Regions from separate parts of the Variovorax sp. V116 genome, predicted to be linked through region 2. Evidence: predicted binding sites of a transcription regulator. Region 2 holds the regulator's gene; each other region holds the start of a gene.
What was found. Region 2 encodes sigma-54, which starts transcription at its own class of promoters, with help from an activator protein. Its sites were predicted from a motif close to TGGCANGNAANCTGCTTT; they were not measured.
Positions count from the first base shown of each region.

Region 1: a site for sigma-54 is predicted at 2,755-2,772, ahead of hydA (dihydropyrimidinase). Genes of this name have one in related genera too.
Region 3: a site for sigma-54 is predicted at 7,442-7,459, ahead of glnA (type I glutamate--ammonia ligase). Genes of this name have one in related genera too.

Region 1 covers NZ_AP028662.1:664,945-675,034, reverse strand. Annotated here, with positions in the region: gene ACAM58_RS29155 (ABC transporter substrate-binding protein) at 1-1,039, shown strand, start outside; gene ACAM58_RS29150 (aspartate/glutamate racemase family protein) at 1,075-1,776, shown strand; gene ACAM58_RS29145 (GntR family transcriptional regulator) at 1,832-2,557, shown strand; gene hydA (dihydropyrimidinase) at 2,846-4,264, shown strand; partial or broken gene ACAM58_RS29135 (aspartate/glutamate racemase family protein) at 4,264-4,548, shown strand; gene ACAM58_RS29130 (hypothetical protein) at 4,470-4,637, opposite strand; gene ACAM58_RS29125 (hypothetical protein) at 5,143-6,420, shown strand; gene ACAM58_RS29120 (RidA family protein) at 6,498-7,736, opposite strand; gene ACAM58_RS29115 (amidase) at 7,737-9,062, opposite strand; gene ACAM58_RS29110 (LysR family transcriptional regulator) at 9,169-10,068, shown strand.
Region 2 covers NZ_AP028661.1:637,221-647,310, reverse strand. Annotated here, with positions in the region: gene ACAM58_RS03000 (class I SAM-dependent RNA methyltransferase) at 1-1,219, opposite strand, end outside; gene ACAM58_RS02995 (hybrid sensor histidine kinase/response regulator) at 1,300-3,096, shown strand; gene ACAM58_RS02990 (cytochrome b) at 3,187-3,816, shown strand; gene ACAM58_RS02985 (YceI family protein) at 3,813-4,394, shown strand; gene ACAM58_RS02980 (YceI family protein) at 4,435-5,070, shown strand; gene ACAM58_RS02975 (LysE family translocator) at 5,092-5,739, shown strand; gene ACAM58_RS02970 (phospholipase D family protein) at 5,750-7,354, opposite strand; gene ACAM58_RS02965 (RNA polymerase factor sigma-54) at 7,365-8,957, opposite strand; gene lptB (LPS export ABC transporter ATP-binding protein) at 8,975-9,769, opposite strand; gene lptA (lipopolysaccharide transport periplasmic protein LptA) at 9,766-10,090, opposite strand, start outside.
Region 3 covers NZ_AP028661.1:1,781,810-1,791,899, forward strand. Annotated here, with positions in the region: gene ACAM58_RS08325 (class I SAM-dependent methyltransferase) at 1-180, shown strand, start outside; gene ggt (gamma-glutamyltransferase) at 222-1,958, shown strand; gene ACAM58_RS08335 (pseudouridine synthase) at 2,019-2,768, shown strand; gene ACAM58_RS08340 (YncE family protein) at 2,850-3,857, shown strand; gene ACAM58_RS08345 (polysaccharide deacetylase family protein) at 3,841-4,653, shown strand; gene ACAM58_RS08350 (sterol desaturase family protein) at 4,664-5,638, shown strand; gene ACAM58_RS08355 (EI24 domain-containing protein) at 5,677-6,561, shown strand; gene ACAM58_RS08360 (competence/damage-inducible protein A) at 6,558-7,358, shown strand; gene glnA (type I glutamate--ammonia ligase) at 7,505-8,920, shown strand; gene ACAM58_RS08370 (hypothetical protein) at 9,132-9,638, shown strand; gene glnL (nitrogen regulation protein NR(II)) at 9,643-10,090, shown strand, end outside.

The sequences.
Region 1 (10,090 bases), on a different replicon from region 2:
CTCCCGCCGCAGCCTCCTGAGAAGTGCGGGCCTCGGTGCGGCCTACCTCGCATCACCGTTGTGCATTGCGCAGGTCCAGGGCAAAAACATTGCATCGACCACCCCCCCGGGAGCGTGGGAGGCAGCCCATCGCAGCATCCTTCTGCCAGCTTTTTCGCGCGCGACGGGCGGGTCGGTAAGCCTTGTCGCCTCACAGCCCCTTGATACGCTTTCAAAGGTAATTGCTTCCAAAGCGAACCCTCCCTTTGACGTGATCATGTTGGACGAGGGCCCCTACCTCGCCGCGTTGTCGCAGGACATCTTCGAGAAGATACCTGTCGACAAGGTGCCGAACCTGGCGGAAGTGCCTTCACGGCTTGTCGACCCGCGCGGCCTTGGCGTGTTCGTCTCAGGTCAAATTATCGGAATTGCCTATAACACGGACAAGATCAAGACACCGCCCAAGTCCTGGAGTGACCTGTTGAAACCGGAATTCAAAGGCCGTGTCGGCCTCGCCAGCATGGGCTCGACCCTAGTGTCGGCCTGGATGGTCGAGATCGCCCGACTCAACGGCGGTAGCGAAGAGAACATGGAGCCGGCTTTCCAATTTGTGAAAAAGCTGCTGCCCAACGTAGGGGCCATCGCCAGTAGCCCCGGTGCGCTCGCGACGCTTTTCCAGCAGGGGCAAATCGACATCGCCGTCCACTACAACAACAACGTCGGCGATCTGCAAGCCAAGGGTGTACCGATTGCCCTGACTCGTCCCGACACGGGATGGATCCACATCAAGAGCTCGATGCATATCGTAAAGAACAGCCGCAACCCGGACTTGGCCGCCGCTTATATCAACGCCGCGCTCAGCCCGGAAGTACAGACCAAGATGGCGGCAGAGCCGTATTTCGTCGTTCCAGTCAGTAAGAAGGCCGTACTCAGCCCTGGCCTTCAGGCATACGCTAAGACCGTAGAGGAAATCGAGAAGATGAGCCGTGTCGATTGGGCCAAGCTCAATCCACGCCGTGGCGAGTACATCGAGCGATTCAACCGCGAGGTGAAAGTGTGAGCATTCAGGCAGAACCCAAGCGCGTGCTACTTGGAATGCTGACGCCGTCATCTAACACGGCACTCGAGCCCATCACTTCGACCATGCTGGCAGGCCTGCCGGAGGTGTCGGCGCATTTCGCGCGGTTCCGAGTGACGGAAATTTCGCTGCGCGACCAGGCCCTGGACCAGTTTGACGAGACGCCTATTTTGGAGGCCGCCCGCCTGCTGGCGGATGCCCGTGTGGACGTGATTGCGTGGAACGGCACCTCGTCGGGGTGGCTCGGCTTCGAACGGGACGAGGCCCTGTGCGTACGCATCACGCACGAAACCGGAATTCCGGCCTGCACCTCCGTGCTGGCGCTTAACGAAGCCATGCGGTTGGCGGGCCACACGCGCTTCGGTCTGCTTTCACCCTACTCGTCGGAAGTGCAGCAGTTCATCGTGGAAAATTATCGGAGGTCAGCGTTCGCATGCACTACTGAACGGCATCTCGGGCTCAGCGTCAACTTTGAGTTCTCTGAGGTCACGGCGGATCAGATCGAAAGCATGGCCCGCCAAGCAGCCGCCTCGGGCGAGCCCGAATGTCTCACCACCTTCTGTACCAACCTGCGAGCCGCGGCTCTGGTGCCGGCATTGGAGGAATCGCTCGGCCTGCCGGTCTACGACACTGTGGCGACCGCCGTCTGGAAATCGCTACGTATCGCCGGCGTGGATACCCGCCGTGTCAAGGGCTGGGGTAGCCTCTTCAAGCTCTAACAATTGTCGGGCAGGCAGTTTGCTTATATTAGTGCCCGAATTCCAACCCAGCGTCATGGCGACAACATCCTCCAGCACCCTTACTGAGTCCGTCACCAAGCAAAGCGCATCGAAAGCGGACATCTACGAACGCATCTACGACGCAATCGTCGAACATCGACTGGCTCCCGGCACCAAGCTTGCCGAAGAGCGCGTTGCCGAACTATTCTCCGTGAGCCGCACCCAGGTACGGGGTGTCCTGCAGCGCCTAGCGGTAGAACAGCTCGTGACCCTGGTTCCCAATCGCGGAGCGTTCGTCACTCGGCCGACCGTGGAGGAGGCGCGCGACGTGCTTGCAGTCCGGCGAACCCTCGAACCGGCCATCGTTACCCGGCTGATCCAAAAAATCCGCGATGGCAAAGCGGCCGGAGCGCTGAAGGAACTGCGCAGCATAGTCAAGCGGGAGAAACAAGCACACGTTTCCGGCGACCGACGTGCAGCCGTGCGCTTGTCCGGGGAATTTCACGTCATGCTCGCTCAGCTTTCAGGCAGCAGCATCCTTACTCGCATGATGCGCGAGCTGACCCCACTCACCTGTCTCGCGATCCTCACCTACGAGGTACCGACAGGTGCCGCCTGCCTCGACCATGAGCATGTACTTCTCCTCGATGCCATCGAAAGCGGCGACGATGCTGCTGCTGTTGCGCTGGCGGTCGAACACTTACACCACATAGAGCGCTCCCTCAATCTTCGCGAGGAAGAGGAGCAGCAGGTCGATCTTGCCGAAGTTCTGTTGGGCTAAACCCGGTCCCACTGTTCTCTAGCGCTGTTCGCCTGGACCGAAGGGTTGGCGCACCTACGCCCGCCCGCGAGCTCACGCTCGGGCATCTGCACCGCGTGTCCCTCGCAGCCTCTTGTTATCCCAGTGGTCTCGCAGATCAGACGAACGATGAGTTCGCGTTCCAAAAAAGCAAACAGGACTTCACTTTGGATACAACGCGGCATGCATATTGCTTACAGTTTTGTGGTGCCAGCCACTTACTTTTGAGCTTCCCCCATTGCTACTCGCTGACGTCCTCCCTGCAAAAACATGCCCGCCTTCGACCTTTTGATCCGGAACGCCCGTGCCGTCACCGCAAGTGACATTTTTTATTGCGACATCGCCGTCAAGGATGGGCAGATCGTGCAATTGGGGCGCGACTTGCCATCCGCCGCAATGGAAATCGATGCGGCGGGGCGATACGTCACTCCTGGTGGTGTCGATGCGCACTGTCACCTCGATCAACCGGAAGCGCCGCCAATCAAGATGGCCGATGACTTCTTCACCGGCACACTGTCGGCAGCTTGTGGCGGCAGCACCACCGTGATTCCTTTCGCCGCACAACAGAAGGGTCAATCCTTGCGGGCCGCTGTTGAGGACTATCACCGCCGTGCTGGCAACCAGGCCCATATCGACTACGCATTTCACCTGATCGTCAGCGACCCGACACCGACGGTGCTAGGCGAAGAACTGCCAGCGCTGATACGCGAGGGCTACACCTCCTTCAAGATATACATGACCTATGACAGCCTTAAGCTGAATGACGGACAGATCTTGGATGTGCTTTCTGTGGCTCGGGAGCACGGCGCCATGGTAATGATTCACGCCGAAAACGCAGATTGCATTGAGTGGCTGACTCAGCGCCTAGAAGCCTCCGGCAAGACCGCCCCGCGGTACCACGCACATGCCCGCCCTATGCTGGTGGAGCGCGAAGCGACGCACCGCGCCATCGCTCTCGGCGAACTCGTGGATGTACCGATCCTCATCGTCCATGTGTCCGGCAGCGATGCGGTGGAACAGATCCGATGGGCGCGAGCTCACGGCCTTAACGTATTCGCGGAAACCTGCCCTCAGTATCTGTTTCTCAGCGCCGAGGATCTCGGCTTGGACGACAGCTATGGCGGCGCACGTTGCGTATGCAGTCCGCCACCCCGGAGCAAGGCTAACCAGCAGGTGATCTGGCAAGGATTAGCCGACGGGCTTTTCACGGTGTTTTCCTCCGACCACGCTCCTTTTCGCTTTGAGGGCGAAGATGGCAAGAAACCTGGCAATAAGGAGCAGCCGTTCCGCCATATCCCCAATGGCATCCCCGGCCTTGAAACCCGGATGGCGCTGCTCTGGTCGGAAGGCGTAATGGCCGGACTGATCACACCGCAGAAGTTCGTCGAACTGACAGCGACCAATCCAGCCAAGACCTACGGGCTGCACCCTCGGAAGGGCAGCTTGTCGATTGGCGCGGACGCCGACCTTGTCATCTGGGACGAACGCGAGTTTGTACTGACCAATTCAATGCTGCATCACAACGTCGACTACACCCCCTACGAGGGGATGCGCCTAAGTGCCTGGCCTGGTCTCACACTGTCCCGGGGAGAAGTGGTCTGGGATGGAATGACTTTCACCGGCAAGCCAGGTGCGGGTCAGTTTCTTAAACGCGGCTTGCCGACCCTGCTGCCTCGGAGGTGCAAATAATGCCGCCTCGTCTTCTTGTCATAAATCCAAATATCTCAACGAGCGTCACCGACCTTATCGAGGCCGAAGCCCGTCGATGCTGCCGCGCTGACACACAGCTCACTATGCGGACCGCCCATAGCGGCGTTGCCTACATCGAAACCCGCTTCGAAGCTATGCTGGGTGCCTATGCCGTGGCGGAGATTGCTGCGCAAGACGGGGCCAATCACGATGCTGTAGTGGTCGCTGCGTTCGGTGATCCAGGCGTGTTGGAGTTGCGCGAAATCCTTTCAGTGCCAGTAGTTGCCTTCTTGAGCGTTTCAATTTCTGCGCGGACTTCTTTTCGGGCGACGCGCGAGATTTCAGCTTTGAGGATGTTTGTGATGTTTGGCATAGCTGAATTGTGCATGTCTCAAATGCATCGCTTGGTCCAAACAATCACTGGAGATAGTCAATGTGCCACGTTGTTGGAAGCCAGGGCTAGCGCCTTGCCGAAGTGTCCCTTGCACGAAGAACACTGGGTCATGCACGACACCGAGAACTGCTGGCGCCGCGGCATCACGTCGGCCGCGCAACTACGAGGTCAGCCGTGCTCCCGTTCGCAGGGTTCGCGGCTCCTCAACGGCGCTGGGGACTAGTCGCGTCAGCTGGTGCTGCGCACCCGCGACTTCAACCGCAAGAACCTGGCGAGATTGTTATGCACTCCCCTGGCTAATGCCACATCGCGTCCCGCAGCGACGCGAGAGAGAGCTATCGCCGGTCGAGCTTGGATGATTACCCAGCCCGACTGCGCGTTGACCTATACCACCGCTGTATAGCTCTGCCAGAAATCGCCATTGGCGCTCTCGGAAGTCGGCTTCTAGACTCACTAGGACAGACACTCCCATTTCCCTTCGCACATGACCACCATCTTCAATCCGCCTTCCTGCAGACGTGTCGGGCGCGATGATCGGCATTACTTCTTCGGGTACTACAACAAGTCCAACTGGGACCACACCAACCGGCTGGTGCTCGCGCTTCAAGTGCCGTGGGCCGACCGCGAACTCACGCCCGACCTGGTGGCCGGTGTTGGTTATTTCGACACGCAAGACGGGGATCGTTTCGTGCGCGTCGCCGAAACAGGCGCTTGGAACTGGCAGATGGGCGCGCAACTCCAGTGGCTCGACAACGCTCCGGGGCAGAGAATCATCTACAACGTGCGCACCGCCGCAACGGGATTGCGCTACCCCGGTTTTGGCAGCGAAATCTGCGACATCGAGACCGGTGAAAAACGCAGCCTACCCATGCCTGTGTATGTCACCGCACCCAACAGCAAGTGGGCCCTGTGCATCAACTACCGGCGCCTTTGGGTCACGCACCAGACCATCGGCTATAGCGCGGCGCATGACACCCCTACAGGGGACGACCTGGCGAAGCATCCGGCTGATGACGGCATCTACCGCATGGATTTGGCCACCGGTGCCGCCGAGCTCGTCGTGAGCTATCAGGCACTTCGTGACTTTCAGTTGCGCCAGTCAATGGAGAAAGCACTGCATTGGGTAAGCCATATCGAGATCAATCCGGCGTCGAGCCGCATCCTGTTCTTGCATCGCTGGACTGAACGCGTGGCCGATGAAACCTGCTTCCTGCACCGGCTCATCACCATGAATCCGGACGGCTCCGACATGCGGCTGCTCGAGTGCTCCGACCATCCGCTGCCCCAACTGGCAGATGATTTCGATCCGAGCGCCGTCGGCACCTTCGACTACGAAAAATCGGAGTACCAGATCTCGCATCCGCTTTGGCAAGACAACACGCACATCGTCGTATGGGGGCCGCACCTGGGCGAAATTCACTATCACCTGTACACCGACGCGCCCGGCGGCGACGTGCAGGTGATCGGCAAGGATGTGCTGACCGAGAACGGTCACATGAGCTTTTCGCCGGTGAGCACGCGATGGCTGCTGAGCGACACTTACCCGGACGCCCGCACCCACCAGCGCGCCTTGTTTATCTACGATATGCAGACCGGCCAGCGGATCGATATCGGGCATTTCTACACCAGCCCGGATCTGAGCAAGGAGAATCGCTGCGACCTGCATCCGCGCTGGAGCCGTGACGGCCGTCAGGTGTGCATCGACTCGATACACGATGGCGAACGCCGGATATACATCCTCGATCCCGGACTACCCCGCTGAAGCAAGCACAAGACGGTGTTTCCACCGTCCTTCTGAGACAAGACCTCCGGCGCAACTTGGGCCGGAGGTCTTGTCTCTTATGCCGTCAAGGCAATTACCTCGATTGCGATTTTTGCGCCCTGCACGGGCAGTGGTGAAGCCTTGACGACCGAGCGCGCCGGCGCCGATTGAAAGTGCGCGCGCCACACGTCATCGAAGATGGCAAAGTCGCTAAGGTCCGTCAGGAAGACTTGCGCCTTCGCAACGTGTGCGAGGTCACTGCCGACCTTGCGCAGCGCTGCGTCCAGACGGGCCAACACCCATTCGGTCTGCAGCTGGATGGACGATGCATAGTGCGGATATGCGGCATGCACCACACACTCCGGTGGCATCTCACCGGTGTCGAAACCCGGGAAGATGCCGGCGGAAAATACCAACTCGCCGCAGCCGATGGCTTCGGGGCCTCGCGAGCCAGTTTCCGTGGGCAGTCGCAGTGCATCGCCGGTGTACGCGGTGAGGTCGATCTCAATGATCGTCCCTGTCACAAGCAGTGAGCCGATCCCCGTCACCGCGAGTGCGGGTTTGCGCGGGAAGGTCTCGCGCCAGGCGCCAAGGAACTCATCTTCGTTGCTGGTGTCGAGCAAGAGCGCCTGGCCCTTGATGACATCCGTGGGCTTGGCCCCGGCGGCAGCCAGCGAACGGGTCATGTTTTGCAGGGTATAGACGGTCTGTTTGGCGAGGTCCACCTGCCCATCCGGGCCTGCAGCTTCGGGCGGCACACCAGCCACGGCATTGTGGGCCAGTTGACCCGAGGTGAACACAAAGTCGCCCGCTCGCATCGCTTCGACTTTCTTGGTCAGCGGACGGGGTGCATCGGAAACTGCGGGCCGAATCGGAATGTCGGCATCGGATGCAACGGCAATCAGCGCAATCTCCAGTCGCGCGCCGGGAATCAGCAGCCCAGCAGCCCCGACGGTGGTGCGTGTCGGCGGATTGGGAAAGTAGCGCTTCCACACCCGGTCGAAACCGGGAAAGTCCGTGCTGTCGAGCAGGAATACATGGGCCTTGATCACACGGTCGAGCGAGCTGCCGGCTTGCTGCAGCGTTTGCGAGAGCGTGCGCAAGATGTAGTCGGTCTGGCGTTCGGCCGCCGAATCGAAATACGGGAACTGGGCATCGATGGCGGCTTCAGGTGCGATCGCATGAACCCAGTCGGTGGCCAGCACGGCCGACGTAAAAATGAACGCGCCGGCCCGCACGGCTTCGGTTTGCCAGATGGGGGCAGGAGATTCGTGGCTGCGAGTGTGCGCGAAGTTGCGGATTTGAGGAAAGTTCATTCAAGATTCCTGGAGTTGATGGAGAGAGGCAATTCGCTCGATCCAGTGCGCAGCTTCAAGCAGCTGCCGGTCACCATGCCGCGCACCGACGAGTTGGATGGACAGGGGCAGGCCAAGCGGCCCCCGGGCTATGGGCAGCGAGATACAAGGCAGTCCGATCAACGACCAACTCAGATTGAAGGTCGCGTCGCCACTCGACTCGAGTCCGTAGGGCGCCTCACCTGGAGTGGCGAGCGTCAGCAGCACATCGTGATCGGCCATCAGCGCCTCGACAGTGAGGGCCAGGTCGACTCCGGAGGCCTTTGCGAGCAGGTAGCTTTCGTCGTCGACATCCCCTCCGCGCTCGATTTCCGACAGCAATATCGGGCCGAGTTGCTGAGCTTGAGCGCTGCATCTCTCAGGCAGCAGCGATCGTCCCATTTCGTAACGGGAGATGGTGCGATGCCAGCCGAGGGACAGCTCGAATCCGACCGGGCATCCGAGGCTGCGAACCGTCGCCCCGGCGCGGCTGCATTGAGTGGCCACCTGGTCCAGCACCGCCACAGCGGCAGGGTCCGCCCGGTCGGCGAACGGACCAGGGAAAAAGCCGATGCGTGGTGCGAGGCCAGCACATGACAGCGGTGCCGATTCCTTCCGTCCTCGCAGCACGTCGAAAAACAAGGCGACATCAGCCACACAGGTTGCAAAGGCGCCCACCGTATCGAGCGACCACGAATAGCCTTTGGTGCCCGCGGGCGAGAGCGAACCGAAGGTCGGTTTGAAACCGACCGCGCCGCAGAACGCCGCCGGACGGATGATCGACCCCCCTGTCTGCGTGCCAGTGGCCAGCAGAATCTGGCCGTCAGCAACAGCAGCCGCCGAACCGGCTGAAGACCCTCCGGGCGTGTGCAGCTTGTTGTGCGGATTTGTCGTCGCACAGGGGCGCGTCGCACCGAACTCCACGGTAGCCGTCTTGCCAAGAATCACTGCGCCCGCCGCGCGCGCCAGGGCCACGCACGCGGCGTCCATGAACGGACGATGGCCCGCATAGGCCGGCGACCCATACGCCGTTGGTAGCGCCTGGGTGTCCGACAAATCCTTGATGCCGATAGGAAGACCGTGCAACAGCCCGCGAGTCGGCTGCCGATCTCGTTGGCGCGCTTCCTCCATGGCCTCCTCCACACCGAGGCAGGCCCAGGCATGGAGCTCCTCTTCTCGAGCCATTGCTCTTTCAAGGCTTGCTCGCACGACCTGCTCGGAAGTCCACTGGCCGGACCTGATGCCGCGCACACAGTCAATGGCAGTGGAGGCAACGGCCCCAGAGGACGGAGAAGAGGCGGTGAACATGTGAGGAAGTCTAGAAATCTCGGCCTATATCCACAAATGATTTGTCGCCACACCTCTATTCGCATTTCACATACATTCGACGCATCGCCATCCCACCGGAGTTGTCATGGGCCGCCCTTTGAATTCCCGCCAGATCGAAGCCTTTCGCGCCGTCATGCTCAGCGGCACCACCACGGCCGCCGCGCAAATCTTGCACACCACACAGCCGGCGATCAGCCGCACCCTGGCTCAATTGCAGTCGGCCAGTGGGATTCGGTTGTTCGAGATCCAGCGCGGGCGGCTGCTGCCGACACCAGAAGCAAAGGAACTGTTCGACGCGGTGCAGCGGCACTTCCTCGGCCTTGAAAAGGTCGAACAGACCATCGCGTCGCTGAAGCACTCCGGCGTGGGGCTGCTGCGCATTGCGTGCACGCCGGTCCTGGGCTTGGCCGTGCTGCCTTCGGTGGTCTACGGTTTCAAACTCGACTACCCGAGCGTGCACGTCACACTGCACACCATCGGAACGCATCTCATGCGCGACGGCTTGCTCAGCGGCATGTACGACATCGCGCTGTCGACCAGCGACATCCGCACGACCGGCCTGGAGCCCGTGCTGATGCACCAGGACCGATCGGTCTGCGTCATGCACAAGAAGCACCCGCTGGCGGGCAAGTCGAGTGTGCATGTGCGCGATTTGGCGCACTACCCTCTGCTCGCCCACCACGCGGACGACGCGCAACATCAGATGCTGCAGCAGCTCATGACAAAGCATGGCGTCGTGCCGCCGTCGATCATCGAGACCAACTACTCAGCGACGATATGCACGCTCGCGGCAGAAAGCGCCGGCATCGGCTTGGTGAGCACCTATGCGGCTTCGGTGTTCGCGAACCTCGTCCATGCCGCGCCCTTTGCGCCGGCCATCGCAGTGCAGACACACATGGCCTACGCGCCCAACGTCGCGCCGTCGAAGCTCACCACCGATTTCGTGGAGCGTCTGAAGGCTCACTTCAAGGCAATGAAAGGCTGAAGTACGCGTGGCGATTCCACGC
Region 2 (10,090 bases):
CCATGTCGAAACGGAACAGCCGGCACTCGATGGGCCCGTTCCACATCGGCACGCGGCGCGATTCCTTCAGCCGCATCTGCCTGGGCAGCTTCAGGTCGGGCGTGAGCACCCAGGCGGTCCAGCCGGCGTAGTTCTTCTTCCAGTGGGTGGCGAGCTGCGGAAAGAAATCGCCGCCGCCGTCGCCGCCTTCACCGCCGCCCTCGCCCGGGGTCTGCGCGGCCTCGCGGGCGCCGAAGCGCGCCACGCCGCCGACCTCGATGCGCTCGCCGTACGGCGGGTTGAGCATGATCACCCCGCCCTCGGCCGGCGGCATGCGCTGCAGCGCGTCGCCGCCGCGGAACTCGATGGCATCGGCAACGCCGGCGCGCTCCGCGTTGCGCTCGGCAAAGTCGACCATGCGGTGCGAGACGTCGGAGCCGAAGATGGCGACATCGCGCGGCACCGCCGACGACTGGGCCTCTTTCCTGATGGCGTCCCAGACGTGCGCCTGGAACGGCAGCAGCTTCTCGAAGCCGAAGCGCCTGAGCGACCCGGCCGCAATGCCGCGCGCGATCTGCGCCGCCTCGATGGCGATGGTGCCGCTGCCGCAGCAGGGGTCGTACAGCGGATCGGCGGCCACGGCGCCGGTTTCGGGGTTCCACCAGCCGCTGGCGGCCAGCATGGCGGCGGCCAGCGTTTCCTTCAGCGGCGCATCGCCCTTGTCCTGGCGCCAGCCGCGCTTGAAGAGCGGCTCGCCGGAGGTGTCGATGTAGAGCGTGCAGTGCTCGGTGGTCAGGTGGGCGAACACGCGGCAGTCGGGCCACTGGGTTTCGATGCTCGGGCGCACGCCGCCGGCCTTGGCGCGGAAGCGGTCGGCAATGGCGTCCTTGATGCGCAGGGTGGCGAAGTTCAGGCTCTGCAGCGGGCTGTGCTGCGCCGTGGTCTCGATCTTGAAGGTCTGCTTGGGCGTGAACCAGATCTCCCAGGCCACGCCGCTCGCGATCGCGTAGAGGTCGTTCTCGCTGCGGTAGGGCGCGTGGGCCAGTTCGACCAGCACGCGCTGCGCGAGCCGGCTGTGCAGGTTGAGCTTGAGCGCGTCGCGCCATTCGGCGCGCACCCGCACGCCGCCGCGCAGCGTGAGCAGGTCCTGGCCGACGCGGCCGGTGAGCGCATGGACTTCCTGCGCGAGGAATTCCTCGACGCCGGCGGCGCAAGGCAAAAAGAGAGAGAGATCGTTCACGGGGGGTTCGCCATCATTCGGCCGCTGGGGAACGCCATTGTCGCCGCGCCGGGCCGCTTCTCTATATAGTGGATCGGCCGATGAATTCCACCACCGCGCCCATGGTTGCTCCGGCTGTCGCCGACGACGATGGGCGCTTTGCCATCCAGTGCGAGGTGCTGCGGCTGTCGATCCGCCCGATCGGGCCGGTGCTGCTGGCGCAATACCTGCTGAACTGCGGCGTGGCGGCGCTCTTTGCCTGGCAGTATTCGCTTTCCCGCGCACTGGTGTGGATCTCGCTCATCACCGCCGTGACGCTCATGCGCGGCTTCTTTCCGCAGCGCCTGCCCACCCCCTTCACCCCGCAAAGCCTGCGCGATGCGCAGCGCACGCACACGGCGCGCACCGGCATCTGGGAGCTGGCGCACGGCCTGGCCGGCGTGCTGCTGTTCAACCCCGCCCAGCCCGAGCAGCAGCTGCTGCTCGGGCTGATGCTGATGGGCATGACGCTGTCCTCGGCGTTCTCGGTGTCCTTCTACGTTCCGGCCACGCAGCTGGCGATCACGCTGCTGCTGGCGCCGGTGATCGTGACCGGCCTCTGGCTGGGCGCGCCGGCCATGAAGGCGGTGGCGCTCATCGGCATCGGCCTGACCGCGATGATGTGGAAGCTGGTGGCCGAGCATTCGCGCCAGCTCGAGGAAAACATCGGCCTTCGCCTGAACGAGCGCAGCCTGCGCGAGCAGGCGCTGGCCGGGCTGCGCGCCTCCGAGCAGGCGCAGGCCGAGCGGCTGCGCTTCTTCTCGGCCGCCAACCACGACCTGCGCCAGCCGGTGATGGCCATCGGCCTGCAGGCCGAGGTGCTGCGCCAGCAGCTGGACAACGGCGCCGATGCGCCCGTGGTGCAGCACACGGTGGCCTCGCTCGCGCGCGCGCAGCAGGCGCTCGAAGGCCTGACCAACCAGCTGCTCGAGATCGGCCGCATCGAGGCCGCGGCCGATCCGCTGCAGCCGGTGGCGGTGCCGCTGGCGCCGCTTCTGGCCGACCTCGCGCGCCAGGCCGGCAATGGCCGCGTCACGGTGCGCTGCCCCGCCGATGCGGTGGGCTGGGCCGATGCGGTGTCGCTGCGCCGCGTGCTGGCGAACCTGGTCGACAACGCCGTCAAGTTCACCCCGCGCGGCCGGGTGCTGCTGGCCGTGCGCGCACGCCGGCGCGACACCGGGCGCGCCTGGCGGGTGGAGGTGCGCGACAGCGGCATCGGCATTGCGGCGGACTCGCAGGAGCGCGTGTTCGGCGACTTCGAGCAGATCGGCAACGTGGAGCGCAACCTGCAGCGCGGCCATGGGCTGGGCCTGGCGATCGTGCGGCGGCTGGCCGCGCAGCTCGGCATCCAGGTTTCGCTGCGTTCGGCGCCGGGGCGGGGCTCGGTGTTCGGCTTCGAGCTGCCCGCGGCGCCGGCCGATGCGCCGGTGGCGGCTCCCGCGCCCGCGGCGCAGCCCCGGTCCGGCGCGGCGCACGCCCTGCGGCCCGGCCTGGCCGTGCTGGTGGTGGAAGACAACGCCGTGGTGGCCGACAGCCTCGGCGCGCTGCTGCAGCAATGGCAGCTCGCGCCGCGCGTGTACGCCAGCGCGGCCGAGGCGCTGGCGCTGGCCGACCTGCGCGCGCTCGACGTGGCGCTGTGCGACATCCGGCTGCCGGGCGCGCTCGACGGCATCGCGCTGGCGGAACGGCTGCAGCGGCAAAAGCCCTCGCTCGCCATCGCGCTGGTATCGGCCGACATCGGCGAAGCCACCCAGCGGCTGGCCGCGGAGCGCGGCTGGCATGCGCTGCGCAAGCCGGTGCAGCCGGCCGAGCTGCATGCGGTGCTGGTGCAGGCGCAGCAGGCGGCATCGGGGCGCTGAACGGGCGGGCGGTGCGTCTGGCACGGCTCGTGCACTGCCTTCACCGCTTCCGATATATGCTCCGCGCACAGGCCGCCGGTCCTGCCCCCGATGTCCATCGACACCCCCTCCCATCCCGCCGCCATGGCCGATGCGCCCGCCGATCCGCGCGGCCTGCGCGAACTGCGTTATGGCCCGGTCGCCATGGCGCTGCACTGGCTGCTCGCGGCCATGATCGTCGGCTCGCTCGGCGTCGGCCTCTACATGACCGGCCTGCCGCTCTCGCCGGCGCGCATCAAGCTCTACAACTGGCACAAATGGGCCGGCGTGACGATCCTGCTGCTGTCGGCCGTGCGCCTGCTGTGGCGGCTGCGCCATCCGCCGCCGCCGCTGCCGGCCGAAGCGGCGGCGGCCATGCCGCGCTGGCAGCGCAGCGGCTACCGCGCGAGCCACGCGCTGATGTACCTGCTGTTCCTGGCGGTCCCGCTGTTCGGCTGGGCCTACAGTTCGGCGCTGGGCTTTCCGGTCGTGTGGTTCGGCGTGCTGCCGCTGCCCGACTTTGTGCCGGTCGACAAGGAATGGGCCGAGGCCGTGCTCAAGCCGCTGCACAAGGGCAGCGCCTTCACGCTGGCCGCGGTGGCGCTGCTGCACGTGGCGGCGGTGCTCAAGCACCACTGGATCGACCGCGATGGCATCTTGAAACGCATGTGGCCCGCGCCACGCAAGGAATCCGCCGGATGAAGCGCACCTCCCGTCTCTGTCTTGCGGCCGCCCTGGCGTTCGCCCCTCTCGCGCCCGCGCTCGCCGAGCCCGCCACGGCCACCCGGCTGGTGGCGGACAAGAGCCAGATCGCCTTCGTGAGCAAGCAGATGGGCGTGCCGGTGGAGGGCACGTTCAAGAAGTTCGATGCGCAGGTGGCCTTCGACCCGCGCAAGCCCGAAGGCGGCACGGTCGCATTGCAGATCGACACGGGCAGCGCGTCGCTGGGCGTTCCGATGAGCGACGCCGAACTGCCCAAGCCGCCGTGGTTCGACACGGCGCATTTTCCGCAGGCCAGCTTCCAGTCGAGCGCGATCAAGGCGCTGGGCGACGGCCGCTTCGAGATCGCGGGCAAGCTCACCATCAAGAACATCTCGCGCCCGATCACGGTGCCGGTGAGCATTGCGCCGGCCAACGGCCACGCGGTGGCCAGCGGAAGCTTTACGATCCAGCGGCTCGACTACAAGGTGGGCGACGGCGAGTGGACCGACACCTCGGTGGTCGGCAACGAGGTGCTGGTTCGCTTCAAGTTCACGCTCGCGGGCTTCGGTCCGCTCTGAATTCCTTTATTTCGTTCTCACGCCACGCACGCCCATTGCCATGAAGAAGCTCCTCCTCGCTGCCGCGCTCTCAGCCGCGGCGGCCCTTGCCACCCCTGCCCTGGCACAGGAATACACCGCGCCGCCCGTCGCCGCCAAGCCCGCGGGCGGCCCGGTGAAGAACGCCAGCTACGTGATCGACCCCACCCACACCTTCGTGATGTACGAGATGGGGCACTACGGCACCACCACCAACCGCGGCCGCTTCAGCACCAAGGACGGCTCGGTGCAGATCGACGGCAGCGGCAGCAGCGGCAAGGTCGACATCACGATGGACATCAGCTCCATCAACACCGGCGTCGACCTGCTCAACCGCCACGTGCAAAGCAAGGACTTCTTCAACGTGGCCGAATTCCCGACCGGGCGCTTCGTGGCGGACCGCATCGAGTTCAACGGCGACAAGGTGGCCGACGTGCCGGGCACGCTCACGCTGATGGGGCAGACCAGGCCCGTCACGCTCAGGGCCGTGCGCTTCAACTGCTACCTGAACCCGCTCATCAACCGCCAGGTCTGCGGCGGCGACTTCGAGACGACGGTGCAGCGCAGCGACTGGGGCATCACCTGGGGCCTGAACTTCGGCTTCGAGAACAAGGTGAAGCTGCTGGTGCAGGTCGAAGCGGTCAACGTGCAGCAATAGAAGAAGAAGAAGGAGGCAACCATGAGCGGCATCACGGTTCCGTTGCTGGGCATCGCGGGCGCAATGATCGTCGGGGCCATGAGCCCCGGACCGAGCTTCGTCATGGTGGCGCGCACCGCCGTGTCGTCGTCGCGCCGCGACGGCCTGGCCGCGGCACTGGGCATGGGCGCGGGCGGCGTGGTGTTCGCGATTGCGGCGCTGGTCGGGCTGCAGGCGGCGTTCCTCGCGGTGCCGGCGCTCTACCTGGCGGTGAAGCTGCTCGGCGGCGCCTATCTTGTGTACCTGGGCATCCGCATCTGGCGCGGTGCGCGCGAGCCGCTGTCCGCCGCGCAGGACGAACGCGCGGCCGCAGGCACGGGCAGCAATGCGCGGCGCGCGTTTCTCCTCGGCATGGGCACGCAGGTCAGCAACCCGAAGACGGCGGTGGTCTACGCCAGCATCTTCGCGGCCTTCCTGCCGCGCGAGGTGCCGCTGGCGCTGGCGCTGGCGGTGCCGGCGGTGATCTTCTGCATCGAGACCAGCTGGTATGCGGTCGTCGCGCTGGCGCTGTCGTCGGCGGCGCCGCGCTCGGCCTATCTGCGCTACAAGGCCTGGATCGACCGCGCGGCCGGCGGCGTGATGGTGCTGCTGGGCCTCAAGCTGCTGTCGGGCGTGCGCAGCAGCAGCTGAGCCGCGCGGGCTACAGCAGGCTCTCGGGCGTCAGCGGCGCCAGCATCTCGAGCATGGTGCGGCCCCAGAAATCGGAGTCGGGCTCCTCGTTCAGCACGGTGGTCCGGCCGGCCTCCTCCTCGCTGATCCACTCGATGCGCGCATTGCCGCTGTCCTTCGCAAAGCGCAGCCGGTAGGCGCCCTGCTGCTTCAGCACCTCGATGAGCTTGAGCGTCTGCTGCGCCATCTCGGGGCTGCGGATGAACAGGCCGATCTCGGTGTTGTGCGTTTCGGAGCGCGGGTCGAAATTCATCGAGCCGACGAAAAGAACCTGCCGGTCGATCACCGCCGACTTGGCATGCAGCCGCCCCACCGAAGTGCCGAACAGGCCGAGGCGCACGCTGCGCCGCGTGCGCGTGGTGCTCAGTTCGTAGAGCTCGGCGCCGAGCTCGAGCATCTCGGGCCGGTAGCGGCGGTAGGCCGTGTGGACCAGCGGCTCGTCGGTGGCGGCGAAGGAATTGGTGACGATGCTGATCTTCACGTTGCGCCGGCGGATTTCGCGCATCACTTCGAGCCCCGCCTTGCCCGGAATCAGGTAGGGCGAGACGATGGTCACCTCGGAGCGCGCGCGGCGCATCTGCTCGACCACGTTGTAGCGCACGCTGTCGACGTCGAGCAGCGGCACGCCGCCGTACGAGGCGGTCTTGCCGATCACGCGCTCGGGCGAATCGGCATACGCCTCGGCCAGCGTCCAGATCAGGTCGAGCTTGCCGGCATCCAGGTCTTCGGCGATCGGGCTGTAGCCGAGCAGGTCGTTGGGCGCGGGCCGGGGCGGCGGCGGCGTGGTGTCCGGGCCGGTGGCGGTGTCGAAGCGCTTCTGCAGCTCGTCACGTGTCAGTGTGCTGGCCACCACCGACCGGACCGGCCGCACATAGACGCTGTTCCAGTACTGGTCGAACAGCGCGCCCAGGCGCGGAATCAGCGCGCCGGCGACGAAGGTGTCGAGATCGAGAAAATTCTCGCCCGCCGTGCGCCTGAAATACTGGTTGCCGATGTTGCGCCCGCCCGCCACCGCCATCGCGCCATCGGCGATGAAGAGCTTGTTGTGCATGCGCCGGTTGACGCGGCTGAAGTCGAACAGCGAGGCGGTGAAGCGCCTGAGCAGGCTGCCGCGCCCGGCCGGAAAGGGATTGAACAGGCGCAGCTCGACATTCGGCGTGGCGGCCAGGCCGAGCAGCAGCTCGTCCTCGCCCGAAGTGTAGAGATCGTCCATCAGGAGCCGCACGCGCACGCCGCGCCGGGCCGCGTCGCGCAGCGTGCGCAGCAGGTAGCGGCCGGTCTCGTCGTTCTCGATCTGGTAGTACTGCACGTCGAGCGTGCGCTGGGCGCGCCGCGCGAGCTGGATGCGGGTGTCGAAGGCAAAGTCGCCGCCCGGCATCAGGCGGAAGCCGCTCAGGTCGGGGTCGGGCTGCGAGGCCTGCGCGATCTTGCCGAGCGCGGTGTCGGCCGAGGCGGCCATGGCCCGGGTGGCCGGGCGCGGCGCCTCGTCGGGCAGGGTGGCGCAGCCGGCGAACAGCAGCACCGCCGCCATGGCGAAGACCCATTGCCCACAGCGCGACAGCAGGCGACGGGCCATCGGCGGCTTTCTACAGCGCCTTGCGGAGGTTGGCGGGCGCGATGCGCAGGGCCTCGCGGTACTTGGCCACGGTGCGGCGCGCGCACTCGATGCCCTGCTCCTTGAGCATCTCGGAGATCTGGCTGTCGGACAGCGGCTTCTTGATGCTCTCGGAGCTCACGAACTGCTTGATCAGCGCGCGCACCGCGGTGCTCGATGCATTGCCGCCGGTCTCGGTGCCGAGCGCCGAGCCGAAGAAGTACTTGAGCTCGACCGTGCCGAAAGGCGTGGACATGTACTTGGCCGTGGTCACGCGCGAGATGGTCGATTCGTGCAGGCCGAGTTCGTCGGCAATCTCGCGCAGCACCAGTGGTCGCATCGCGAGCTCGCCGTGCACGAAGAAGCTCTTCTGCCGCTCGACGATGGCGTTGCTCACGCGCAGGATGGTGTCGAAGCGCTGCTGGATGTTCTTGATGAACCAGCGTGCCTCCTGCAGCCGCTGCGACAGCGCCTGGCTGCCCTCGCCCTTGTGCGACTTGAGCGCGCCGGCATAGATGTCGTGCACGCGCAGCCGCGGCATCACCTCGGGGTTGAGCATGACGCGGAACTTGGCATTGGTGCCGCGGCCGATCTTGGTGACGATCACGTCGGGAATCACGATGTTGCGCTCGACATCGACAAAACGGCGGCCCGGCTTGGGCTCCAGGCGCGAGATGACCTGCAGCGCCGAGCGCACCAGCTCTTCGTTGGTGCGCGTGAGCGTGGCCAGGCGCTTGAAGTCGCGCCGCGCGAGCAGCTCCATCGGCTGCTTGCAGATCGCGATGGCGGTCTTGCGCACCAGCGCCTGTTCCTCGGTCTCGCTTTCGCTGGCGAGCGCGCGCAGCTGGATGCAAAGGCATTCGCCCAGGTCGCGCGCGCCGACGCCGGCCGGCTCCAGGCTCTGCAGCAGGCCGAGCGCCACCTGGAAGTGGTGCACCAGCTCGTCGAACTGGTCGTTGTCGTCGCCCGCGAGGCCCGAGGCCAGCGCCGGCAGCGAATCCTCCAGGTAGCCGTCGTCGTTGAGCGATTCGATCAGGAAGCGCAGCGCGGCGCTGTCGTTCTCGTTCAGCCGCAGGCTCAGCGCCTGCCGGTGCAGGAAGGACTGCAGCGACTCCTGGCTGCGCGCGAGCTCAGTGGCGTCGGCACGCTCGTCGTCGCCCAGGTTGTTCTGGCGCGCGGGGGCATCGCTGCCCCATTCGCTGTCGTCCGGCGCCATGTCGACGGTGCCGTCGCCTTCCCAGTCGGGCTCGCGCTCGGTGGCGTCGGCGGCAGGAACCTCGGACTCGGCCGTGGAGGCGGTTTCGCTCGAAGTGCTGGTCGTGCTGCTGGCCGGGGCCGAGCTGAATTCGCCCTCGGCGGCTTCACCGGCCTCGTCGCGCGGCACCGGCGTGTCGATGGCGTCGAGCCCGAATTCCTCGCGCGCGGCTTCTTCCGCGGTGCGTTCGAGGAACGGGTTCTCGTCCAGCATCTGCTCCACTTCCTGGCTCAGTTCGAGCGTGGACAGCTGCAGCAGCCGGATCGACTGCTGCAGCTGGGGCGTGAGCGCCAGGTGCTGCGAAACGCGAAGGGACAGCCCTTGCTTCATGGAGACCGACTCCTCCCTTACATCCGGAAGTGCTCGCCGAGGTACACCCTGCGTACTTCGGCGTTGTCGACGATCTCCGAGGGTGTGCCTTGTGCCAGCACATGCCCGTCGCTGATGATGAACGCGTGATCGCAGATGCCCAGCGTCTCACGCACGTTGTGGTCGGTGATGAGCACGCCGATGCCGCGCTCCTTCAGGAAGCTGATGATCCGCTGGATCTCGATCACCGCGATCGGGTCGATGCCGGCAAAGGGCTCGTCCAGCAGGATGAAGCGCGGCTGCGTGGCCAGCGCGCGGGCGATCTCGACCCGGCGCCGTTCGCCGCCCGAGAGCGCGAGCGCGGGCGAATCGCGAAGATGGTCCACCCGCAGGTCGGCCAGCAGGCCGGAGAGGCGCTCCTCGATGCGCTGCTTGGTCAGTGGCGCGGGCTTGCCGCTGGCGTCGGGCTCGCGCTGGAGCTCGAGCACGGCGCGCACGTTTTCCTCGACCGTGAGCTTGCGGAAGATGGAGGCTTCCTGCGGCAGGTAGCTCAGGCCCATGCGCGCGCGCCGGTGGATCGGCATGTGGGCGATGGGCTCGCCGTCGATGGTGATCTCGCCCGCATCGGCCCGCACCAGCCCCACGATCATGTAGAACGAAGTGGTCTTGCCGGCGCCGTTGGGGCCGAGCAGCCCGACGACTTCGCCCTTTTGCACGTCGAGCGAGACATCCCGCACGACCTTGCGGCTGCCGTAGCTCTTCTGCAGGCCGCGCACCACCAGGCGGCTGCCCGGCGTGCCGTCGGCGTTCTGGGTTCCAGCGGCTTCGATCACTTGCGCCTTTCCCCGTCGCCGCCCAGCGTGGTGCTCGAGCGCAGGCCGGCACCGGGTGCCGGCTGGGGCGCGGCCGCCGCCGGCGCGGCCCGTCCGCCGGCGGGCGCCGAGGCCCCGGGCGCCGGCGCGGTGGCGCTCTTGGGCGTGAGGATGGTCCGCACGCGTCCGCCTGGGGGTGCGTTCACGCCCGTGTTGGGCGGCACGGTGGAACCGTTGACCGTGTAGGTGTCGTTGCTCTGGTCGTAGACGATGAGCGCGCCGGTGCTCTCGTCGTTGGGCGTGGCGCCGATCAGCCGGCGCATGACGGCATTGCGGATGAAC
Region 3 (10,090 bases), 1.1 Mb from region 2:
GGCGCGCATTCGCACGGCATGCTGGCCGACCACCTGGCGGACGAAGTGGGCGCCGGGCGCCTGCGCTTCATCCAGAACGACCAGCCGCTGACCGATCCATCGGTCCTGAAGGAATTCGCACGGCAGCAGGTGGTGCTTGGCCTGGCCGCCTTGCGGCGCAAGGCGCTGCTCGTCGCGTGACCGTTACCGTTCCCATCGAACTCAAAAGAGGAAATTCACCCATGCAGAACCTCCACTGGACTCCGAACTTGCGCACCGCCGTGGCGGCTGCGCTCCTGCTCGCGGGCGCAAGCGCCTCGAATGCCGCGTCGCAGGCGCCGGTCGCGGCCGAGCACGGCATGGTCGTGAGCGCGCAGCACCTGGCCACCAAGGTCGGCGTCGACGTGCTCCGGCGCGGCGGCAACGCGGTCGATGCGGCGGTGGCCGTGGGCTATGCGCTGGCGGTGGTCTATCCGGCGGCCGGCAACCTGGGCGGCGGCGGCTTCATGACCGTGCAGCTGGCCGATGGCCGCAAGACGTTCCTCGACTTCCGCGAGAAGGCCCCGCTGGCCGCCACCGCCAACATGTACCTCGACAAGGACGGCAACGTCATCAAGGGCTTGAGCACCAACGGCCACCTGGCCGTCGGCGTGCCGGGCACGGTCTCGGGCATGGAATACGCGCGCGAGAAATACGGCACCATGAAGCGGGCCGATCTGATCGCTCCCTCGATCCAGCTGGCCGAGAAGGGCTTTGCGCTGGAGCAGGGCGACATCGACATGCTGCACACCTCCACCAACGACTTCAAGAAGGACCCGGTTTCCGGCGCCATCTTCCTGAACAAGGGCGAGCCCTTCGCAGTCGGCCAGAAGCTGGTGCAGAAGGACCTCGCCAAGACGCTGCGCGCCGTGAGCGCCAAGGGCGTCGACGGGTTCTACAAGGGCTGGGTCGGGCAGGCGATCGTGGCATCGAGCCAGGCCGGCAAGGGCATCATCACGCAGGCCGACCTCGACCAGTACAAGACGCGCGAGCTCGCACCGGTCGAGTGCGACTACCGCGGCTATCGCGTGGTGTCGGCGCCGCCGCCGAGCTCGGGCGGCGTGATCATCTGCGAGATGCTCAACATCCTCGAAGGCTATCCGCTCAAGGACCTGGGCTTTCGCTCGGCCGAGGCGGTGCACTACCAGATCGAGGCCATGCGCCATGCCTACGTGGACCGCAACAGCTACCTGGGCGACCCCGACTTCGTGAAGAACCCGCTCGAGCGCCTGCTCGACAAGGGCTACGCCGAGAAGATCCGCGCCGCCATCGACCCCAAGAAGGCCGGCGTCTCCAAGGACATCAAGCCCGGCGTCGCGCCGCACGAAGGCAGCAACACAACGCACTATTCGATCACCGACCAGCAGGGCAACGCGGTGTCGGTCACCTACACGCTGAACGACTGGTTCGGCGCCAAGGTCACGGCCGACAAGACCGGCGTGCTGCTGAACAACGAGATGGACGACTTCACCGCCAAGGTCGGCGTGCCCAACATGTACGGCCTGGTGCAGGGCGAGGCCAATGCCATCGCCCCGGGCAAGCGCCCGCTGAGCTCGATGAGCCCGACCATCGTCTCCAAGGATGGCAAGCCGGTGTTCGTGGTCGGCACGCCCGGCGGCAGCCGCATCATCACGGCGGTGCTGCACACCATCCTGAACGTGGTCGACTACGGCATGAACGTGCAGGAAGCCGTCGACGCGCCGCGCTTCCACCAGCAGTGGCTGCCCGACGTGACCAACGTCGAAACCTTCGCCCTGAGCCCTGACACCCGCAAGATCCTGACCGACATGGGCCACAACCTGGGCGTGCCGCAGCCGGCCAACCATCTGGCGGCGATCATCGTCGGCGCGCCTTCGCTGGGCGGCAAGCCGGTGGGTGCCAACCGTTTCTACGGCGCGAACGACCCGCGCCGCAACACGGGCCTCGCGGCAGGCTACTGAACCTGCGGCACACTCGAAGGCGGTCGTGCCCCTGTCGGTACGGCCGTTTTTTCATTTTTCATGCACCTGCAAGACATCCTCTATTCCCAGGGCTTCGGCACCCGCCGCGTGTGTGCGGGCCTGGTCCAGCAAGGCCACGTGAGCATTGCCGGCGCGGCCGTGACCGACCCCTTTGCCGACCTCGATCCCGAAGACCTGCTGTTCACCGTGCAGGGCACCGAATGGGCCTACCACGAGAAGGCCTACCTGATGCTGCACAAGCCCGCGGGCACCGAGTGCTCGCAGAAGCCCTCGACCTACCCGAGCATCTACACGCTGCTGCCGTCGCCGCTGCGGCTTCGGCCCAACAAGGGCGCGGTGCAGGGCGTGCAGGCCATCGGCCGGCTCGACCAGGACACCACCGGGCTGCTGCTTATGACGGACGACGGCCAGTTCATCCACAAGATGGGTTCGCCCAAGCACCATGTGCCCAAGGTCTACGAAGTCACGGCCAAGCACCCGGTGGACGCGGCCCAGATCGAGAAGCTGCTGGCCGGGGTAGTGCTCGACGACGACCCGAAGCCGGTGCGCGCGGCGGCCTGCGAATCCGACAGCCCGCTGCACCTGCGGCTGACGCTGACCGAGGGCAAGTACCACCAGGTCAAGCGCATGCTGGCGGCGGTCGGCAACCGGGTCGAGGGGCTGCACCGCTCCCGCATCGGCGACCTGGCGCTGCCGGGCGACCTGGCGGCCGGCCAGTGGCGCTGGCTCACGGCCGAGCAGGTCGCGGCGCTGCGGGCACCCGCCAAGCCGCCGAAAACGCCGAAATAAGGGCAGAAAGCGCGTCTTCCCGGTCAGCCAGTCCTAAGGCGCGGCCGTTAAGATTCCCAGCTCTCTCTCGGAACCTTTCCCTTGCGATTTCCTGCCCGACCGAATGGCCGCTTTTCGGCCTTCCTGTTCTCATGCCTCGCGGTCTGGCTGGCGCAAGCCGCCGCCGCCGCACCGCCCGAAGCCCCGCCGATCTTCGTGCTCAATTCGCTGGACGCCAGCGTCAGCGTGATCAGTCCAGTCGACTGGACCGAAAAGCAGCGCATCGCCACCGGCAAGGAGCCGCACCACCTCTACATGACGCCCGACGAAAAGTCGGTCATCGTGGCCAATTCGGCGGGCGATTCGCTCACTTTCCTGAACCCCAGGACGGCCGAAGTGCAGCGCGTGGTCTACGGCATCATCGATCCCTACCAGCTGCAGTTCTCGCGCGACATGAAGTGGTTCGTCACCGCGGGCAACCGCCTGAACCACGTCGACATCTACCGCTGGGACGGCAAGGACCTGAAGCTGGCCAAGCGCATCGCGTCGGGCAAGACGCCCAGCCACATCTGGATCGACAACACCAGCACCATCGCCTACGTGACCATGCAGGACAGCGACGAGCTGATCGCCATCGACCTGCCCACGCAGACCATCCGCTGGCGCGTGGCCACCGGCGCCATGCCGGCCGACATCTTCGGCGTCCACAACGACAAGACCCTGCTCGTGGGCCTGACCGGCAGCGACGGCGTGCAGGTGTTCGACGTGGCCGGTGCCGAGCCCAAGCTGGTCGGCAAGATCCCGACCGGCAAGGGCGCCCATGCCTTCCGCTCGGCTGGCGACGGCAAGAGCGTGTTCGTGAGCAACCGGGTGGCCAACACCATCAGCCGGATCGACCTGGCGACGCTGAAGGTCGGCGCCGTCTACCCGGTGCCGGGCGGGCCCGACTGCATGGACGTGTCAGCCGACGGCAAGACGCTGTATGTCACCTCGCGCTGGGCCAAGAAGCTCAGCGTGGTGGACCTGGTGAACAACAAGCTCGTGCGCCAGGTGAACGTCGGCCGTTCGCCGCACGGCGTCTGGACGCTGGACCATGGCAAGCGCATCTAGCCGCAGCAGCCGGGCCGCAGCCCTGCTGGCAATCGCCCTGGCGGCGGTGCCGGTTGCCTGGGCCCAGCAGGGCGCGCCCTGCGAGAAGCCGGTCTACCTGACCCTGGACACCGGCCACATGGGCGTGGCCCCGCTGGTGGCCGATGTGCTCAAGCGGCAGAACGTCCGCGTCACCTTCTTTGCTGCCGCCGAGCCCACGCTGACCGGCGGCGACAGCCTCGACAGCCAGTGGGCGCCGTGGTGGAAGGCGAGGGCGGCCGAAGGCAACGAATTCGCCTCCCACACCTACGACCACGCGTACTGGCGCGGCGACCTCAAGGGCGTGGCGCCGAGCTTCCGCATCAAGCCTTCGGCGGGCGCATTGGCGGGGCGCGAGTTCACCTGGAGCGCGGCCGAATACTGCGCCAACGTCAGCAAGGCCTCCGAGCGGCTGGCCCTCATCACCGGCAAGAAGCCGCTGCCGCTGTTCCGCGCACCGGGCGGCAAGACCTCGCCCCGGCTGCTGGCGGCGGCCAAGGCCTGCGGCTTCGAGCACGTGGGCTGGTCGCCGGCCGGCTTCCTCGGGGACGAGCTGCCGAGCGAGAAGTTCAGCAACGAAAAGCTTCTTTCGCAGGCGCTGGAGAGCATCCGCCCCGGCGACATCCTGCTCGCGCACCTGGGCATCTGGTCGCGCAAGGATCCGTGGGCGCCGGCCAACCTCGAACCGCTGATCGCCGGCCTCAAGGCCAAGGGCTTCTGCTTCGAGACGCTGCGCCAGCATCCGCAGTACCGCGCATGGATCGCGTCCCACCCCTGAGGCTGCTGCCGTGATCGATCGGTTGACGGACGCTTTTTCCGCGCTGCAGGGCTGGTTCTTCGAGACACTGGTCCAGCCGCTGGTGTTTGCCGTGGGCCTGGGCGGCTGGACCGAGGACGCCTTCGACGCCACCGGCTGGCTGCTGGTCGGGCTGATCCAGGTCGTGGTGCTGCTCGCGGTCATCGGGCCGCTGCAGCGCTGGCGCGCCGTCGAGCCGGTCACCGACCGCCGCGCGATCCGCATCGACGTGCTCTACACGCTGATCCATCGCCTGGGCCTGTTCCGGCTCGCGATGTTCTTCACGCTCGAGCCGTTCTTCGACGAGGGCATCGGCTTCTTGCGCACTGCGGGCTGGGGCACCTTCCACCTCGACGAGGCCTGGCCCGGCGTGACCGATGTGCCGTGGGTGGCCTTTGCGATCTATCTCGTGGTGCTCGACTTCGTGGGCTACTGGATCCACCGGGGCCAGCACCAGTTCCGGTGGTGGTGGGGCCTGCATTCGCTGCACCATTCGCAGCGCCAGATGACGATGTGGAGCGACGACCGCAACCACCTGCTCGACGACATCATCCACGACACGCTCATCGTCATCGTCGCGCAGCTCATTGGCGTGGCGCCGGGGCAGTTCATTGCGTTCGTGGCATTCACGCAGCTCAGCGAAAGCCTGCAGCACGCCAACCTGAAGCTGGCTTTCGGCGCCATCGGCGAGCGGCTGTGGATCAGTCCGCGCTTCCACCGGCTGCACCACAGCATCGGGCTGGGCCACGAATCGCGCGGCGCCCACACGCTGGGCGGGTGCAACTTCGGCGTCCTGCTGCCGTGGTGGGACATGCTCTTTCGCACCGCGAACTTCGAGGAGCGCTACGACCCCACGGGCATTCGCGACCAGGTGGAGCCCGGTGCGGACGGCCGCGTGCGCGACTACGGGCGCGGCTTCTGGGCCCAGCAATGGCTCGGGCTCAAGCGGATGGCCGGCCGCGGCTGAGCACCGGGCCCGAACCGGGCCGGTTATCCTCGCACCCAATGCGCCTGCTCCTCGATTCCTTCTGGCGCGCGGTCGCCTACTGCATGCTGCCGCGCGTGATCGTGCTGTCGCTGCTGCCGCTGGGCCTGATGGTGCTGCTGGCCGCAGGCTTCGGCTATTTCTACTGGGACGCGACCGTCGCCTGGACCCGCGACGCGCTCGACGCCTGGCCGCTGCTGTCGAGCTTCTGGGGCTGGATCGGACGGCTCTTCTCGGGCGACGTCACGGCCGTGCTGGCGCCGCTGGTGGTGGTGTTTGCCGCCACGCCGGTGATCGTGGTGGTTTCGCTGCTGATCGTGGCCGGCCTCATGGCAGGCCCCCTCACCGCGCTGGTCGCGCACCGCCGCTTTCCCGCGCTCGAACGCAAGAAGGGCGCGTCCTTCTTCGGCAGCGTGGCGCGCTCGCTCGGCCTCACGCTGCTGGCGCTGCTCGCGCTCGTGGTGTCGATGCCGCTCTGGCTCATTCCGCCGCTGGTGCTCATCTTGCCGCCGCTGATCTGGGGCTGGCTCACCTACCGCGTGATGAGCTTCGACGCGCTGGCCGAGCACGCGAGCCCCGAGGAGCGCGCCGCACTGCTGCGCGCGCACCGGCTGCCGCTGCTGTGCATCGGCGTGCTGTGCGGCTACCTGGGCGCGGCGCCCAGCATCGTCTGGGCCTCCGGCCTGCTGTTTGCCGCCGCCTTCTTCGTGCTGGTGCCGCTCGCGATCTGGATCTACACGCTGGTGTTTGCGTTTTCGGCGCTCTGGTTCGGCCACTACTGCCTCGACGCGCTGGCGCAGCTTCGCGCCCAACGCGGGGCCGCCGCAGCTTCTTCCGGTCCGCCCGGCGGCGCACCCGCGGCCGAGACCGACCAGGCCCTTCTCTCCCAATGGAAATCCCCATGACCCGTGCATTCGGCCTGATCGTCGTCGGCGACGAAATCCTTTCCGGCAAGCGCGCCGACAAGCACATGCCCAAGGTCATTGAACTGCTCGCCGCGCGCGGCCTGCAGCTCGGCTGGGCCGAATACGTCGGCGACGTGCCCACGCGCATCACCGCCGCGCTCGGCCGGGCCTTCGCTTCGGGCGACATCGTCTTCTCGACCGGCGGCATCGGCGCCACGCCGGACGACCACACGCGCCAGTGCGCCGCGCAAGCCCTGCGGGTGCCGCTGGAACTGCATCCCGAGGCCGAACTGCTGATCCGCGAGCGCATGCAGGACACCGCGCGCGAGCAGGGCATTGCCTACGAACCCGACCGCCCCGACAACATCCACCGCCTCAACATGGGCGTGTTCCCGAAGGGCGCCGAGATCATCCGCAACCCCTACAACAAGATCCCGGGCTTCAGCGTCGAGCACGTCCACTTCGTGCCGGGCTTTCCGGTCATGGCCTGGCCGATGATCGAATCGGTGCTCGACAGCCGCTATGCGCACCTGTTCACCAGCGGCCAGTCGGCCGAGAAGTCGGTCATCGTGTTCGGCGCGATGGAGGCAACGCTCACGCCGCTGATGCTCTCGATCGAGACGGCGCACGCCGGCATCAAGGTGTTCAGCCTGCCGAGCGTCGACCATCCGCAGTACGGCCGCCACATCGAACTTGGCGTGAAAGGCGACCCCGCCCGCCTGGACGCCGCCTACGCGCAGCTGATCGAGGGCCTGCACGCCTATGATGCGAAGCTTGGCCCGGAATTGGTGCGGTAGTTTTTATTGCACCAATTTGGTGATTATTCGCCTTTTTTTGGGGTTTGCGCCTGCCGTCAAAGCCTGTTCCCGAGCGGCGACAATGGCATAGAAACTGCATCCTCCGTCCCTGTATTCCTAACCACCATCCAACTCAGGAGAAACTGATGGCAAAGACCGTCGCCGATGTACTCAAGCTCGTCAAGGAAAACGAGGTCAAGTTCATCGACTTCCGCTTCACCGACACCCGCGGCAAAGAGCAGCACGTGACCGTGCCCGTCTCGGCTTTCGATGAAGACAAATTCACTTCGGGCCATGCTTTCGACGGCTCGTCCATCGCTGGCTGGAAGGGAATCGAGGCTTCGGACATGCAGCTCATGCCCGACCCGAACACCGCCAACATCGATCCCTTCTTCGAAGAAACGACGCTGATCCTGACCTGCGACGTGATCGACCCCGCCGACGGCAAGGCCTACGAGCGCGACCCGCGTTCGCTCGCCAAGCGCGCCGAGGCGTACATGAAGGCTTCGGGCCTGGGCGACACCGCCTACTTCGGTCCGGAACCCGAATTCTTCGTGTTCGACGGCGTGCGCTGGAAGAACGACATGTCGGGCTGCTTCGTGAAGATCGACTCCGAAGAAGCCTCGTGGAACACCGACAAGGAATACGAGCACGGCAACACCGGCCACCGTCCCGCAGTCAAGGGCGGCTATTTCCCGGTTCCCCCGGTCGACAGCTTCCAGGACATGCGCTCGGAAATGTGCCTGGTGCTCGAATCGCTCGGCATCCCGGTCGAAGTGCATCACCATGAAGTGGCCAACGCCGGCCAGATGGAACTGGGCACCAAGTTCAGCACGCTGGTCCAGCGCGCCGACTGGGTCCAGCTGCAGAAGTATGTGATCCACAACGTGGCCCACGCCTACGGCAAGACCGCCACCTTCATGCCCAAGCCCATCGTCGGCGACAACGGCTCGGGCATGCACGTGCACCAGTCGGTCTGGAAGGACGGCAAGAACCTGTTCGCCGGCGACGGCTATGCGGGCCTGTCGGACTTCGCGCTGCACTACATCGGCGGCATCATCAAGCACGCCCGTGCCCTGAACGCCATCACGAACCCCGGCACCAACAGCTACAAGCGCCTGGTGCCCGGCTTCGAAGCCCCGGTGAAGCTGGCCTACTCGGCCAAGAACCGCTCGGCCTCGATCCGTATTCCGTTCGTGGCCAACCCGAAGGGCCGCCGCGTCGAAGCGCGCTTCCCCGATCCGCTGATGAATCCGTACCTCGGTTTCGCTGCGCTCCTGATGGCCGGCCTCGACGGCGTGGAAAACAAGATCCATCCGGGCGAAGCCGCCAGCAAGGACCTGTACCACCTGCCGCCGGAAGAAGACGCGCTGATCCCGACCGTGTGCCATAGCCTCGACCAGGCGCTGGAATACCTCGACAAGGACCGTGCGTTCCTGACCAAGGGCGGCGTGTTCACCGATGCCTACATCGATGCGTACATCGAACTGAAGATGCAGGAAGTCACGCGCTTCCGCATGGCGACCCATCCGGTCGAGTTCGACATGTACTACTCGCTGTAATTGGCCCACCCCCGAAGCGGCTCACTTCGTGTAGCCGCCTCCCCCTCTAGGGGGCAACACCGGCGGCCCGGCTGAGCCGGTTCCGCGGTGTTGCTGGAAGGGAATCGAAAAGGACGGCTTGGCCGTCCTTTTTTACTGGCGCGGAACATCTTGTCACCAGTGGCGTCGAATTGCAGGAAAATGCACCTTTGTTGCGCCATCACCGATTCACATGAAGACTGCTTCCCTCATTTTCCTGGCCGGTTCATTGTTGGTCGCCTTGCCTGCGCTCGCCCAGGAGCGCGTGTGGCGCTGCGGCAATGAATACACCAACAATTCGACCATCGCCCAGCAAAAGGGCTGCAAGGTCATGGAAGGCGGCAACGTCACCGTCGTGCAGGGCACCAAGCCGTCGGGCGGCGGTTCGGCTGGCGGCAACTCGGCGCCCGCAGCCTCTCGTGCGCCCGCGGGCAGTCCGCGCGTCGAAGGCGTCGACCAGCGCGCACGCGATGGCGAAGCCCGCTCGGTGCTCGAAGCCGAGCTCAAGAAGGCCGAGGCCCGCCAGGCGGAGCTGCAGAAGGAATACAACAACGGCGAGCCCGAGAAGCAGGGCAGCGAAGGCCGCAACTACCAGAAGTACCTCGATCGCGTGGCTGAAATGAAGGCAGAGCTGGCCCGCAACGAGAGCGACATCGCGGGCATCCGCCGCGAACTCGGCCGCCTGCCGGCCAAGCAGTAGGGCCATGGCGTTCGGGAAGAAGGCGGCCGGCGCCACTCCGCGCTTTCAGTCCTTCGACCTGCTGTCCACGCTGATCGCGGTGGTCAGCACCAACGGTTCGGTGCTGTTTGCCAATGCGGCCCTCGAAGACGCGCTGGGCACCTCGCGCCGCACGCTCGAAGGCTCTCAGTTCGGTGCCTGCTTTCACGAGCCGCACGTGCTTCGCACCGCCATCGACGGTGCGCGCAGCAACGACTTCGCCACGCTGCGCTACGAGGCCTTCCTGCGCCGCGTCAATCATGAGCTGATGCCGGTGCAGGTCACGCTGGCGCAGGGCGACAAGACGGGCGAGCTCATCATCGAGATGTCGCCGCTCGAGCAGCAGGTGCGCCAGGACCGCGAGGAGCGCCTGCTCGACCAGGCGCAGGCCAACAAGGAGCTCATCCGCAACCTTGCGCACGAGATCAAGAACC